4 regions of the Shewanella sediminis HAW-EB3 genome follow, and region 2 is predicted to be linked to each of the others. Evidence: riboswitches for the same ligand, from Rfam matches in the RefSeq annotation. Region 2 holds a riboswitch; each other region holds the start of a gene.

Region 1 (3,199 bases), 2.0 Mb from region 2:
TTTACATTATGTCTAATCTTCCGGGTATTTTAAGGAGATAACTCTTGAATAAACTTGATGATCATTGCCGGGAAGATATTGCCGACAGGTTAACGCTTTTTTGTCAGAAATATCACATATCAGATATCGCCTATTGTATCGATTTGGTTGACCATAAACCCCGATTTTCGCATTACAGCTCTAAAACCATTGTTCATCAAAAAGTCGCCGGCAGAAAACACATCTATGCAAGCTCCGCTAATGCGCTGAGTTACTGGCGCTGTTGGGGAAATCGTTGGATCGTAAAAGACAAAAATTTTGAACAAGTGTTAGAAAATGATTGTCACCTTTGGGAATATGATTGTGACATCAAGGGCAAGCCATCTCCGCTGATCGATATGATTAAGTTTGGCTACCAGCATAGATTGACCTTTACGGTCCCTTGTCCATTTTCACCTGAAATGATCGGGCGCTTTTCACTGTTACTCGACAGCGACATGATAAAGGATGAATTACTGAACAACCACTCGAGTCTGGTGGAGGAGTTGGAATACCTGCATATGAAAATCGCGAGTGTTCATGGAAGAGAGATCAACCCTCTGGTTGATTTTAATATCGTGAAACCCGTATCCAGAAATATCCTTTCACTACTCTCAAATGGATATAGCAGAGCCGAAATTGCCGAATCATGCCATCTTACCGAGCGTGGCATCGACTATCATATCGATGTGTTAAAAGAGACTCTCGCGGCAAGAAATATGGCCCACCTGATAAAACTGGCTAATACCAGCTATCTTATCTGAATGACCTTCCATACTGTTAAAGTCTGAATAAGGCTAACAGTTCGTTCCGGGATCAGATGATAGTACTTATCCCTTTACCAGTGATACAGCTCTCACTTTATACTTGGCGCAAAATTTACTGTGAAAACTCACAGTGAAGGAGAAATGCATCTGCCATAAAATGATCCCATTGAGGAGCCGTAAGGCTTATACCATTGTCAGATAACTGTTTTTACTCTTTGAAAGAGGGCTATCTGGTGAACTTGGTATTGGGGGAACCGGATGAAATTTTCGGACTGTACCCGCAACTGTAACTGAGGAGCAAACCGCATAACCACTGGCTCAGGCTGGGAAGGTGTGGTGAGCGATGATCCAGAAGTCAGGAAACCCACCTTAATGTCAACACTGGAATCTGGGCGGGAGCACTCAGTCGGCAGCTAACATTCAATCGATGAATGTTCAGGTTAGATTTCAGATTTTTTTAGATTAACGTTATGGTTATCATTGATGAAATCAACCTTGTCCTTAAGCTTCATTCTTATCAGTATTTACCTCTATTCGTGTAATGTATCAGCACATTTCCTGGCTTTGTTCCCGGAAAAACAGGTGATTGATGCAGGAGACTCGCGTCAGCTTCACTTTCCCATTCATTTTACTCACCCATCGACCCTAGGACCCACCATGTCGATAGCACGTCCGGTATCGACGGGTTATATGGTTAATGAGACTCGTGTGGATCTCTCCGAACGCCTCAAAGCCATTACCTATGGGGGGGAAACGAGTTGGCAATTAAATATGAAGCTTCAGAGGCCAGGAACATACACCTTCTTTACCAATCAGTCGCCCTATCTGGATAAGACTGAAGGGGTGGTGATCACCCTATTCGCCAAAGTTATTGTCGATGCATTTGCGGCGCTGGGCGAGTGGCAGCATAGGTTAGGCACACCGGTTGAGATCATTCCCCTGACGCGTCCGTTTGCATTGTGGACCAATAGTGTATTCACGGGGCGGGTATTGACTGAAGGTCGACCGGCAGCAAATGTCTCGGTTGAAGTGGAATATTACAATGACTCCGGCGTGACATTACCTTCCGATGCATGGGCATCGATAGAGGTTCGTACCAATGCCGCAGGAGAGTTTTCCGTCTCCTTACCTCGTGAAGGCTGGTGGGGGATTGCAGCTCTTGTATCCGATGAAGAGCCATTTACGCTGGAAGGTAAACAATATCAGCACGAGCAGGCAGGCGTCATTTGGTTGCAAGTTCGGGATATGAAATAAGGAAACAAGATGCATATAGCTGACGGAGTATTAGCAACGCCGGTATTAGTGGCCGGAATCGCCATGACCTTAGCCGGAACGACACTGGGGTTAAAAAAACTCGATGATGACAAAATTCCTTTTGCGGCCGTACTCTCGGCTTGCTTCTTTGTCGCATCACTTATTCATTTGCCCCTTGGGCCTTCGAGTGTGCACTTGATATTCAATGGGTTAATCGGACTGTTATTAGGCTGGCTGGCTTTTCCTGTCATGCTGATCGCCCTGATACTGCAGGCGATGTTTTTCGGTTTTGGAGGCATTGTCGTACTTGGGGTTAATTGCCTGAATATCGCCTTGCCGGCGGTAATGGTTGGTGCTCTGTTAAGGCCAATGAGACATCATATCCCTGCTCAGTTACTGGGTTTTTTGGCCGGTAGTGGGGCGGTATTATTAACCGGCATTATGGTGTCGTCATCTCTTTATCTCTCTGGAGAGGCATTTAGTAAAACGGCAAACGTCGTATTTTGGGGCAATCTTCCACTGTCTTTACTGGAAGGCGTGATATCCGGTTTTATTATCGTACTCATTAATCAGGTTAAGCCTGAAATTCTCAAGGGAGTCCACTCCAATGTATAAACATATTTGCTTAACTTTTATCCTCTCTTGCTGTCTGGTTAATACGGCGCAGGCGCATCGTACTAAGGTCTTTGCCTGGGTGGATGGCACAAACGTCGTCGGGGAAGTCTACTTCGGTGGGGGGGATCGGGCCAAGGGATCAAAGGTTGAATTATTGGTGGGCGAACAGCTTGTGGAGAGCACAAATGCAGACGAACAGGGCGAATTCAGATTCGAAAGACCTCAGCCCGGCGATTATCAACTCAAAGCTAATGCCGGACAGGGTCATGTCGCGACTTTCGTCATTAGCGCGGATGAGTTTCTAGGTTTAAGTGGGTCTGCGGCCGGAACTATTGAGACGCAAGAGGTGGAGCTGGAAGATGAGGCAGGGTATAAGAATCGTGAAACTTGTACTGCGTTAGATGAAGCCGCATTAGTTAAAGTCATTCAGCCGCTTCGTAATCAGTTGGATCAATATGAAGCTAATATTCGCTGGCACGATATTTTGGGCGGTATTGGCTATATCTTAGGGGTGTTTGGGCTCTGGTCGCTGATGAGAGCCAGAC
Region 2 (3,199 bases):
TATACCACGGCCCAAGGGACACACTTTCCTCAGCTTCACTGGGGGTAAACTGTTCTAGGTTCTAGGTTCTAGGTTCTAGGTTCTAGGTTCTAGGTTCTAGGTTCTAGGTTCTAGGTTCTAGGTTCTGGCGTGATATGACCGCGGGTTAGGAGACTGGGGACGCACTCGTATCTGCCTCAACTGCACCGGAATTCATCTTAATCAGAGTGGCGAGCCTTTCCTGTGCCCCTTTCTTGTGCAAGAGTAATACCAATCAGTATAAGAAAGTGATCTACTCAGAGCTATTTTGGGCAAACTAATTCGAGGCGGATAACTGATGTAATGGTGCTCCCTTTCGAAGTTATTCAACGAAGAAGTAGGCAGCCCAAAAAGCTCCTAAAAGGCGAGTTTTAGCGCATCTGATGCTGTGTTAACGAGCTTAAACGTAGAATAACTATGCTCTTCACTCGTTGCCTTGCCTCAGAAACGCTAAACTCTCGCTGAGCGATCACATCTTTATACTGATTGGTATAAAATTGAGAACCATGATTTTTCACCTCTGTCAGGCGTCGGGCTTTGCCTTAATTCATAAAAGCGGCATAATAACCGCTCTCAGACACTCTTCACTCTTAAGCCTGCTCTTGAAACATGAGCTTGGAACATAAGCTTTAAACATTGGCTGTTAAGTGGGTGGAGAGGATCGCAAAATCAGGTGTTGAGAGCCACTGTCGAAAGATGGGGGTAACTCAAACTTAAAAGGGAACCGGGAGCTTTAGTGAATCGAAAGCATAAGCCCGGACTGTGCCCGCAACTGTGAGTGTTTTGAAGAAGCCGAGAGGTTCTAGGTTCTAGGTTCTAAGTCCTAGAAACTTCTTCAAACCATGAGTCAGGATACCTGCCTAATTTTGTCGCTAAAGAACTTGAGCGGGTAACTCGAGGGGAAGTGTCATGCTATCTTTTTTTAGCTTTTTTGCTGGTTTATTCACCGCTTTGTCCTGCTCTATTAATTCACGAAAGCCAGCTCGTGCAATACCGTCATGCCTTGAGTTTATGCGGTATGCTTCGCGTCGTGTATTCCACTCCTCTCCTGTTTTTTCATATAAACCGGCAAAACCGGCTAATTCATTTGAGTTAGCTAAATCATATAAGACATTTCAGTCAATGTTGTTGGCGGTGAGGTTATCGGCTTGAAATCATGGCGTAAAAAAACCTCTACTCTTGATAACATGAGTGGGGATAAAAACAGTGGTGATAAAGAGCATCGCGATGAAATGCATAGCGTTAACAAGGCGTGTGCGTTAGCGGTCAGCGACCTTAGGTGGCATGCCGATGACCGGGCGATTCTATCCGATATAAGCTTTTCATTAGCCAAGGGTGAGATGTTAGGCATCATAGGGCCAAACGGTGCGGGGAAATCCAGCCTGCTGCGGTGTCTATATCGTTATATTAAGCCGGATAACGGAACGATTAGCCTATTTGGGCAAAATACTTCTCACTTCTCTGCAAAAGAGTTTGCCAGACAAGTTGCGGTGGTACTGCAAGACACTCCCCATCACTTTGAGTTAACCACTGAACAACTGGTTGCTATCGGATTAACTCCTCACAAGGGGCCGTTCGATCTCACGACCTCTGCGGATAGAAGACTCGTTGCGGATGCGTTAGAAAAAGTGGGGCTAACCCATAAGGCCGGCCAAGTCTATGAGCACCTCTCCGGCGGCGAAAAGCAGCGGGCGCTGATCGCCAGAGCGATAGTACAACAGCCTAAGCTGCTTATCTTGGATGAACCCACTAACCATTTAGATATTCGTTATCAGATCCAGGTCATGGAGTTGCTTCGTGAGATTGGGATCTCGGTGATCACCTCTATTCATGATCTGAATTTAGCCAGTGCCATGTGCGATCAGCTGTTACTCCTCGATGATGGCCGCTCTGTCGCTCATGGGACGCCTAAGTCTGTGCTCACCGAGGCGCGTATCAGCGAGGTATTCGGTGTGTGTTGCAGTACGCAGCCTCACCCTCAGCATGGTAACCCTCAGATCAGCTATTTCTATGGCTACTCTCATGGCGACAACGCTAATGATAAGAACGCGCATGATGAGAACATGAGTGCAGGTATGAGTCACTGGAACAGCACGGAAAGGCATAAACAAGATGAAGACTAGCCCGATTAATTCAGCCTCGACTTCTACCAAAGGACGAGTCGATATCGGCCATAAATGGGTGGTGCCGGGATTGTCGCTATTGAGTCTGATAACCCTGCTGGCCGCAGCCAGCTTTGGCGCCGCCAATATCTCATTCAGTGATGTGATTAATGTTGTATTACATAACACCTTTGGTACGGCCATTTTTGGTATGACAGAGGTGTCAGGCATCGCCGAGCGTATCGTTATGGAGTTGAGATTCCCCCGCATTTTGTTGGCCTTTATTGCCGGAGCCGGGCTCTCTGTTGCGGGTAGTGTGTTGCAAACGGTGACGCGTAATCCGCTGGCCGATCCATATCTGTTCGGCATCTCATCGGGCGCCTCATTTGGTGCCGTGATGGTCATTACGTTTTTCACAGGCTCAAGCGTGGGGGCAGCCTCAGGGCTATCTGCTGGTTCAGGGCTTTTTACCGGCTCAGGGCTGTTCGAGCTGCTTAGTTGGATAAGTCTGCCACTGGGTGCGTTCCTCGGGGCCGGGGTGTCGGTGCTCATGGTGTTGAGCTTATGCGGACGCAATATGAGTAGTCAGATTGAACGCATGTTGCTTTCCGGTGTGGCGATCTCATTCATGTTCGGCGCGTTAACCAGTTTGCTGCTCTATTTTTCCAGTCCTCAGGCGGCCGCGTCTGTGCTGTTTTGGAGTCTTGGAAGCTTCGCAAAAGCGAGTTGGGAGGGTTTGTTATTTCCGGCCGTCGTTGTCTGTGCTGCTACCGGGATCATCTTGTTGTTTAAGCGTCAGATAATGGCGATGCGGGCCGGTGATGAAACAGCCCATACCTTAGGCATCAATGTCAGTCGGTTGCGACTGCAGATGTTACTGCTCTGCTCCCTCATTACGGCCATCTTAGTCGCTAACTGTGGTGGTATCGGCTTTGTGGGCTTAATGATCCCCCATACGGTACGCATGCTCTTTCCGGGACGATTCCCGCTAATTACGACCGCCTTAGTCGGTGGCCTGTTTATGGTATGGATTGATGTCTTGGCGAGAACTCTGCTGAGCAGTCAGGAGTTACCCGTAG
Region 3 (3,199 bases), 1.9 Mb from region 2:
CCGGCGTTACGCTCGCCCTGATAGTGATAGTTAACCAGCAGATCGAACTCAGACCAGGTATAGCTGAGCGCATAATCAAACTCATGTTCGCTTCGGCCCACTAACTGTTCGTCACTTTCCCCATCTACCGCGTCGATGTAGCTGTAACCCAGCTGATGTTCAATATCCCAGGTGCTGTAGTTAAGGGAGAGTTCTACTCCGGTTATCTCGGCATCTTCAATATTGTCCGGTTTCCAGATATCGTAGCCATAATCATCTTTCTCACCTGTAGGGGCCCACTGGATCAGGTTATCAATCTTGTTTTGGTAGATACTCAAGTAACCACGCAGGTAATCGCCGGTATAGCTGATGGTGAGATCCAGATTTTCGGATGTCTCAGATACCAGCTCCGGATTACCTGAATCTGGCCAATAGAGGTCATTGAAACTTGGGGCCTTGAAGCCTGTTCCTGAACTGGCAGTAACACGCCATTGGTCATTGAATTGATAGGCCAGACTCGCGTTATATGAGGTTTCGCTATCGATATTTTCAACATCGTCGTAGCGAATAACTCCTTCCATCAAGAGTTTGCCAATTTGGTAGCGTGCCAGGCCATAGATGCCAAGTAGATCGCGCTCGTCGACGGCATAGTCACCCTCGATAGATTCCTTCGACCAGTCGACGCCGCCAATGAAGGTCAGGTCATCGTTTGCCGTGTATCGGTTACTCCAGTTGAGCTGATCACGGGTCGTTTCATATAAATTGACGCCTAAACTCGGGTCTTCTGCGCGAAAGTTCTCATTCTTATCCCGTGATTGACCAAGGGCCAACTTGCTGGTTAACTTCTCTGTTTGATATTGCGCCGCGATGTTCACCAGGTAGTTATCGTAGTCGGCCTCATTAACACCGGGCCCGTAATAACCCATATTGTCATACTCGTAGTTACCGCTCTCCAGTTGACCTGCCCAGGTAAGCTGCCATTGCTGATTAAGGTTTTGCAGGCCGTTAACGCTCACGCCCAAACGGTCGTAACCGTCATTGTCATCTTCTGCATCGTTTTTAATATCGTATCCATCGCTCTTTTCACGATTGATGCTGATGCTGGTATGGCCGTCACCGTGGCTTACGCCCGCACCGGCACTGGCGCGCATATAGTCATCACTGCCATATTCGGCAGAGGCATACCATTCACCGCCCTCTAATTTACGGGTGAAAATCTGAATAACACCACCGATGGCGTCGCTGCCCCAAACAGCGGCTCTTGGGCCTTTAACGACTTCGATACGTTCAATATTTTCAGGGGTGAGGGCGTTGAAACTCACAGCGCCCAGGGTTGCCGAGCCGATACGAACACCGTCTACGAGAACCAATACATGATCGGTGTTTGTTCCACGCATGCTAATGGAAGCGGATTGTCCGGCGCCGCCATTGCGGGTCACACTGACGCCAGGTAAGGTTTCTAACATATCAACCACAGACTTAGGGTTGAGTCTGGCTATCTCCTCTCTCTCGATGGTATTGATAACGGTGAGTTGCTGATCCGCAGTGTTGTCAAATCTGTCACCCGTTACCGTAATAATATCATCTACGGGATTGGCTGGTGCTGTAGCGGCGGCTGAAAATGTCTGGCATATCGCGATAGTTAGTACTGAGAGTCGCAGTTTAAAACTCATGGTTAACCTTTATTTATTTGAGTTTGAAATTTGCGGGAAAATGCGTCATGGTTAAGCCTTTTTTTAAAGACTCATCCTTATGACGAATAGATAATAAAGGTGTGAAATATTAAGTTTTGGGAAAACCCAGACACCTGCATCGTCTACTTGCTCAAGAAACCCGCTTGAGTCAATAGTTCTTCTGGGTCGGTTTCCTGGCTCACAGCATCTAGAAACATTCCTTCCCGGTTTTACCAGTGGTAATAATGTTTCGCTCTGTTTACAGTTGCAGGTACAGCCGTGGGGTCTCACCACGTTCCCGATTAAGTTAAATTAACGCCCTTAAGTCGATGCGAATATAGCGATAATGACATAGCTTGAACATGGCGAAGATCACACACAAAGTTTAAAATGAAAAAGACTGTTACTTCTTACAGTCTTTTTTATTAAGGTTTGCCGTATAGTGTTTAATAGGATAAATTTAACTCAAACATCAATAGGTTGCATCTTTTCGAGTTTCTCTTAACCGTCGACATTTCTCTTACTAAGTCGAAAGCGGCTTTTAGTTTTAGTCTGAGCTTTGGTCTGAGTTCATGTGGTCGAAAGGTTGGATTTTCTTTAACTCCTGTTCTGGCTATATAATGAACAGTATATTGTGACCGGGTATACTAATTGTTTTACTATTTGTTTTACCCTTCATAAAAAATGCCGCTCTGATGTAGAGCGGCATTTTTGTATTGAGCCATTAATCTTTTGCCGATGTCGGCTAGAACAATCTTATTTAAGCTACTCTATTTGATTAGCTCTGGCTCCATTCCATGATCTGCTTCATGGTGGGCTCGTGATTTACTGCCAAACAGTTTCTTAATGTCCTCGATAGCAAGATAGAGACATGGGATCAGCATCAATGTAACCACCGTCGCAAACAGCACGCCGAAGGCGAGTGAGGTTGCCATCGGGATCACCATCTTGGCCTGCATACTGGTCTCAGTCATGATTGGCATCAAACCGATGAAGGTGGTCAGAGAGGTCAGCATGATGGCTCTGAATCGTCGACACCCCGCTTCCAGCACCGCTATTTTCATCGCTATGCCGGACTCTCTGGACTTGTTGATGTAATCGACCATCACCAGAGAGTCATTCACCACCACACCCGCCGCAGCAATAATACCGAACAGCGACAGGGCACTGAGATCGATGTCCATAATCATATGACCGAGTACTGAGCCAATCACACCAAATGGGATCACGGCCATGATCATAAGAGGTTGTGAATAAGATTTTAGCGGTATTGCCAGTAAGCTATAGATGATCAGCAAGGATATGATGAAGTCACGTAACTGAGTCTTAGCGCTGTCCATCTGCTCTTGAATATTGCCCGAGACTTCACTCTTCACTCTCGGGTATTTCTTCAATAGCTGAGGCATAAAGTTGTCGCGGATATCCTGAGCCAGCTTAAATGGCTCGGCTTGATCGGCATCGACAGAGGCCCAGACATTAATTGTCCGGTTACCGTTCTCACGACGAATACCATTCACACCTTGTGTCACCGTGATATTCGCGACCTC
Region 4 (3,199 bases), 2.0 Mb from region 2:
AGGCATAGCTATGAGTGTACCTGATATGTAGAATAAATCTCCTTAAATTTAGTAGGATAATTAGACTGTTTACACTCATGTGCCGCGTTAAGTGCCGCCGAATCGCCTAGCCCTCATACCGGGTCTGTATAATCGCAAATATTCAGGGTGTTGAAATAAATTGATAGCCGAGATCAAGGCTGAGCCCTATATTTTGCGGGGGGTCTTAGAGTTAAGATCTGTCACTGAGTGACATCTTAATGACTCTTGTGTGAAATAAAATGATTTTACAAATGTGTCAGTCCGGTTGCGCCTGTGGGCCGCAAATAATAATTGCCATCAAGACAATCATTATCTTTGGCAGGCGCCGGGCGTACCGGGTGTATTAGTCATCGAGTTATCTAACTCTGGGCTAAGCTTAACGGCCTGGCATTACTATACGCTTGTCATTAAGATTGGAGTGTCATCGGGTAAGACAAGCTTTATCGCCGCCGGCAGAATAGAAAATTTGTGTTTTATATCACTGGTAGGTTCACCGTCCAGATTGACGGGAAGAGGCTGTGTCGATTGTATCTCCACTTCCGTTGCCTGAAAACGTTGTACATACTCACCATCCAGGGTCGGGTCCAATAACTCATCGACAACCTGTTTCAGCGCGGTTGGCGGGAAGTGCTCAAGCAGTAATACATCCAGCAGACCATCATTGAGATAGGCATGAGGGGCTAGCTGCTGCCCGCCGCCGGCCATACGACCGTTACAAATCGCTCCCATCAAGCCTGCTCCCTGCACAGAGAGCAAGTTTCCATCCACTCCCCTGGCGGTGACTTTTCCCTCGTAAGGGGTGAACTTCATTGCCTGGAGTAAACCTGAGATGAAATAGGCTTGTCCGCCTAACAAGTTTTTTAACTCGACAGGGGTTTCAACAGTTATCTGTGCACCAAAGCCTGCCGAGGCGACGTTGATGAAATACCTGCCGTTGGCCATAGCCAGATCGATACTCTGAGCCGTGCCATTAACAGCCAGTTCCAGTGCCGCATCAATTTGAGTTGGGATCCCGCACGCCGTAGCAAAATCATTGGCGGTCCCCAGAGGCAGTATCGCTATTTCTGGAAGTAGAACGTCCTCTGAGTTGGCGTTGTCGAATCGCCTGGAACGTTTAGCGAGTGTATCGGCTAACTCATTGACCGTACCGTCACCGCCTCCGGCAATGATACGAGTCACATTCAGGTTTATCGCTTCATCGACGAACCTGGCGACATCACCCTCTTCCCAGGTACAGCGCACTAAGAGATCGTGTCCCAGTGAACGTAACTGATAAACAGATTGGCGGATCTCTGCAAGGCCGGCTTTCTTACCGTTCAAGATCAACATTTTCATAGTGGTTTCATCACTTTTAACTGGTGTATTAAAGCCTACTACAAGCGAAGGGATTTTACAGTCGCGAACTACTTCTGAACTGATAAATGCTTTAATTGTTAATAAGCTTATGTTTATTGGATGATTATCTTTGCTGCTATCGAATAACTTGGTTGATAAGCGTACTCATCGATGCTGCAATTAATTAGAGCAAGATCCCACTTTACTCCCTCTGCTGATTTTACTGTGAAAAGTCACAGTGAAGCTCAGATCAGTTTCATTATAAAATTTTAACATTATCAGGGAGCCGCACGGCTTAAAGGGGAACCGGATGTAAATTCCGGACTGTACCCGCAACTGTAACTGAGGAGCTAGCTGCAAAGCCACTGACGGTAGTCGGGAAGGCGCAGCAAGCATAGATCCAGGAGTCAGGATACCCGCCTTGATATTGCAGCTGTAAAACTGGGCGGGCGCTCTCGGTTTTGTGAATTCATTCGTGTTTTTACCTACCTGGTTTTCAGCATCTTTTATCCTTTGGGACAAATTAAGATGTGGAACATTTCAAACCTTAACACTTTAAATCTTAATATTGCTGCCGATCCCATCGGTGGAGTCATGGTGTGACGGTAACTAAAATTCGTCGTAGTCAGCATGGCAGTGAGCTTCGAAAGGGCTATACCACCGGCGCCTGCGCAACTGCTGCAGCGTTGGGAGCCTTAACGCGATTATTCGATCCCACTTCAGCTGCCGAGGTTTCTATCCTGTTACCTATTGGTGAGCGGGCTAAATTCAGGTTATTGCATCACCAGGCGGGGAAGGACTTTGCCACAGCCGGCGTGGTCAAAGATGCCGGCGACGATCCCGATTGTACCCATGGTGCAGAAATTATTGCCAGAGTCTGTGTCAGCCATAGACCCGGCGTGCGTTTCATTGCAGGGCCTGGGGTTGCAACCATCACCTTAGCGGGCCTGGAACTCGGTGTCGGAGAGCCTGCCATCAACCCAATCCCACGGCAGATGATCGAATCACACCTGATTCCCTTACTTATTCATCACGGCTTCAGTGGGGCCGACGTCACCATAAGTGTACCCGGTGGAGAAGCGCTCGCGAAACAGACAATAGGTGAGAGGCTGGGCTTGAAAGGTGGTATTTCGATTTTGGGTACCCGAGGCACGGTTCATCCCTATTCGACCTCTGCCTACGCCGCCTCGGTGCGACAGGGAGTTCAAGTTGCAGCCAATCAGAACCTGAGACATATGGTGTTAACGACAGGAAGTCGCACCGAGAAGCAGGCGATGATTATTCACTCAGAACTGCCGCAAACATCATTTATCCAGGCGGGTGATTTTATCGGCGTGGGACTGCGTGCCAGTGCCAAATATGCCATGAACCGCGTCGAGTTAGTGGTGATGATTGGCAAGCTTTGTAAATTAGCCTGCGGAACCATGATGACCCACGTCACGGGCAGGCAGGTCGATTTTGAAAGGCTGGGCGGTTTACTGACTACGCATTGTGATGACTCATCTTTATTACGGTCGGTAACGCAGGCTCGTACAGGGCGCCAGCTTCTGTCCATCGTCGAGCACCAAGAGTTCAGACAAGCTTTCCTGACAGACATCTGTCAGCAAGCCGCAATTCACAGTTTCAATTATGCCCATAAAAAATTAGCCGTATCTGTACGTCTTATAGATTTTGACGGCGCGACATTAGCTCAGGCTACACACGGAGACTACTGATGGACCCTATGAAGCAGATAACCACGAAGGGCAGAGATATCGAAGCCAGTTCATTCTCGATCATCGATGCCGAGATCGCCGACCACTACAGCGGTCATCAATTTACCTCTCAGCAATGGTCTGTGGTG

What was found. Region 2 has a riboswitch for cobalamin ahead of SSED_RS19530 (ABC transporter ATP-binding protein). Riboswitches for the same ligand answer to the same signal wherever they lie in the genome.
Region 1: it holds a riboswitch for cobalamin, as region 2 does, so the genes downstream of both, SSED_RS10900 (DUF4198 domain-containing protein) here and SSED_RS19530 (ABC transporter ATP-binding protein) in region 2, are expected to answer to the same signal.
Region 3: it holds a riboswitch for cobalamin, as region 2 does, so the genes downstream of both, SSED_RS11315 (TonB-dependent receptor domain-containing protein) here and SSED_RS19530 (ABC transporter ATP-binding protein) in region 2, are expected to answer to the same signal.
Region 4: it holds a riboswitch for cobalamin, as region 2 does, so the genes downstream of both, SSED_RS10840 (cobalt-precorrin-5B (C(1))-methyltransferase) here and SSED_RS19530 (ABC transporter ATP-binding protein) in region 2, are expected to answer to the same signal.

Annotation. Positions count from the first base shown of each region.
Region 1 is NC_009831.1:2,532,902-2,536,100, forward strand. It holds gene SSED_RS10895 (LuxR C-terminal-related transcriptional regulator) at 45-782, shown strand; cobalamin riboswitch at 992-1,171, shown strand; gene SSED_RS10900 (DUF4198 domain-containing protein) at 1,269-2,039, shown strand; gene cbiM (cobalt transporter CbiM) at 2,049-2,654, shown strand; gene SSED_RS10910 (NikL family nickel/cobalt ECF transporter subunit) at 2,647-3,199, shown strand, end outside.
Region 2 is NC_009831.1:4,542,750-4,545,948, reverse strand. It holds gene SSED_RS19535 (histidine phosphatase family protein) at 1-48, shown strand, start outside; cobalamin riboswitch at 674-896, shown strand; gene SSED_RS19530 (ABC transporter ATP-binding protein) at 1,251-2,141, shown strand; gene SSED_RS19525 (FecCD family ABC transporter permease) at 2,131-3,199, shown strand, end outside.
Region 3 is NC_009831.1:2,617,031-2,620,229, forward strand. It holds gene SSED_RS11315 (TonB-dependent receptor domain-containing protein) at 1-1,652, opposite strand, end outside; cobalamin riboswitch at 1,820-1,990, opposite strand; gene SSED_RS11320 (efflux RND transporter permease subunit) at 2,423-3,199, opposite strand, start outside.
Region 4 is NC_009831.1:2,519,405-2,522,603, forward strand. It holds gene yegS (lipid kinase YegS) at 415-1,356, opposite strand; cobalamin riboswitch at 1,621-1,794, shown strand; gene SSED_RS10840 (cobalt-precorrin-5B (C(1))-methyltransferase) at 1,956-3,071, shown strand; gene SSED_RS10845 (precorrin-8X methylmutase) at 3,071-3,199, shown strand, end outside.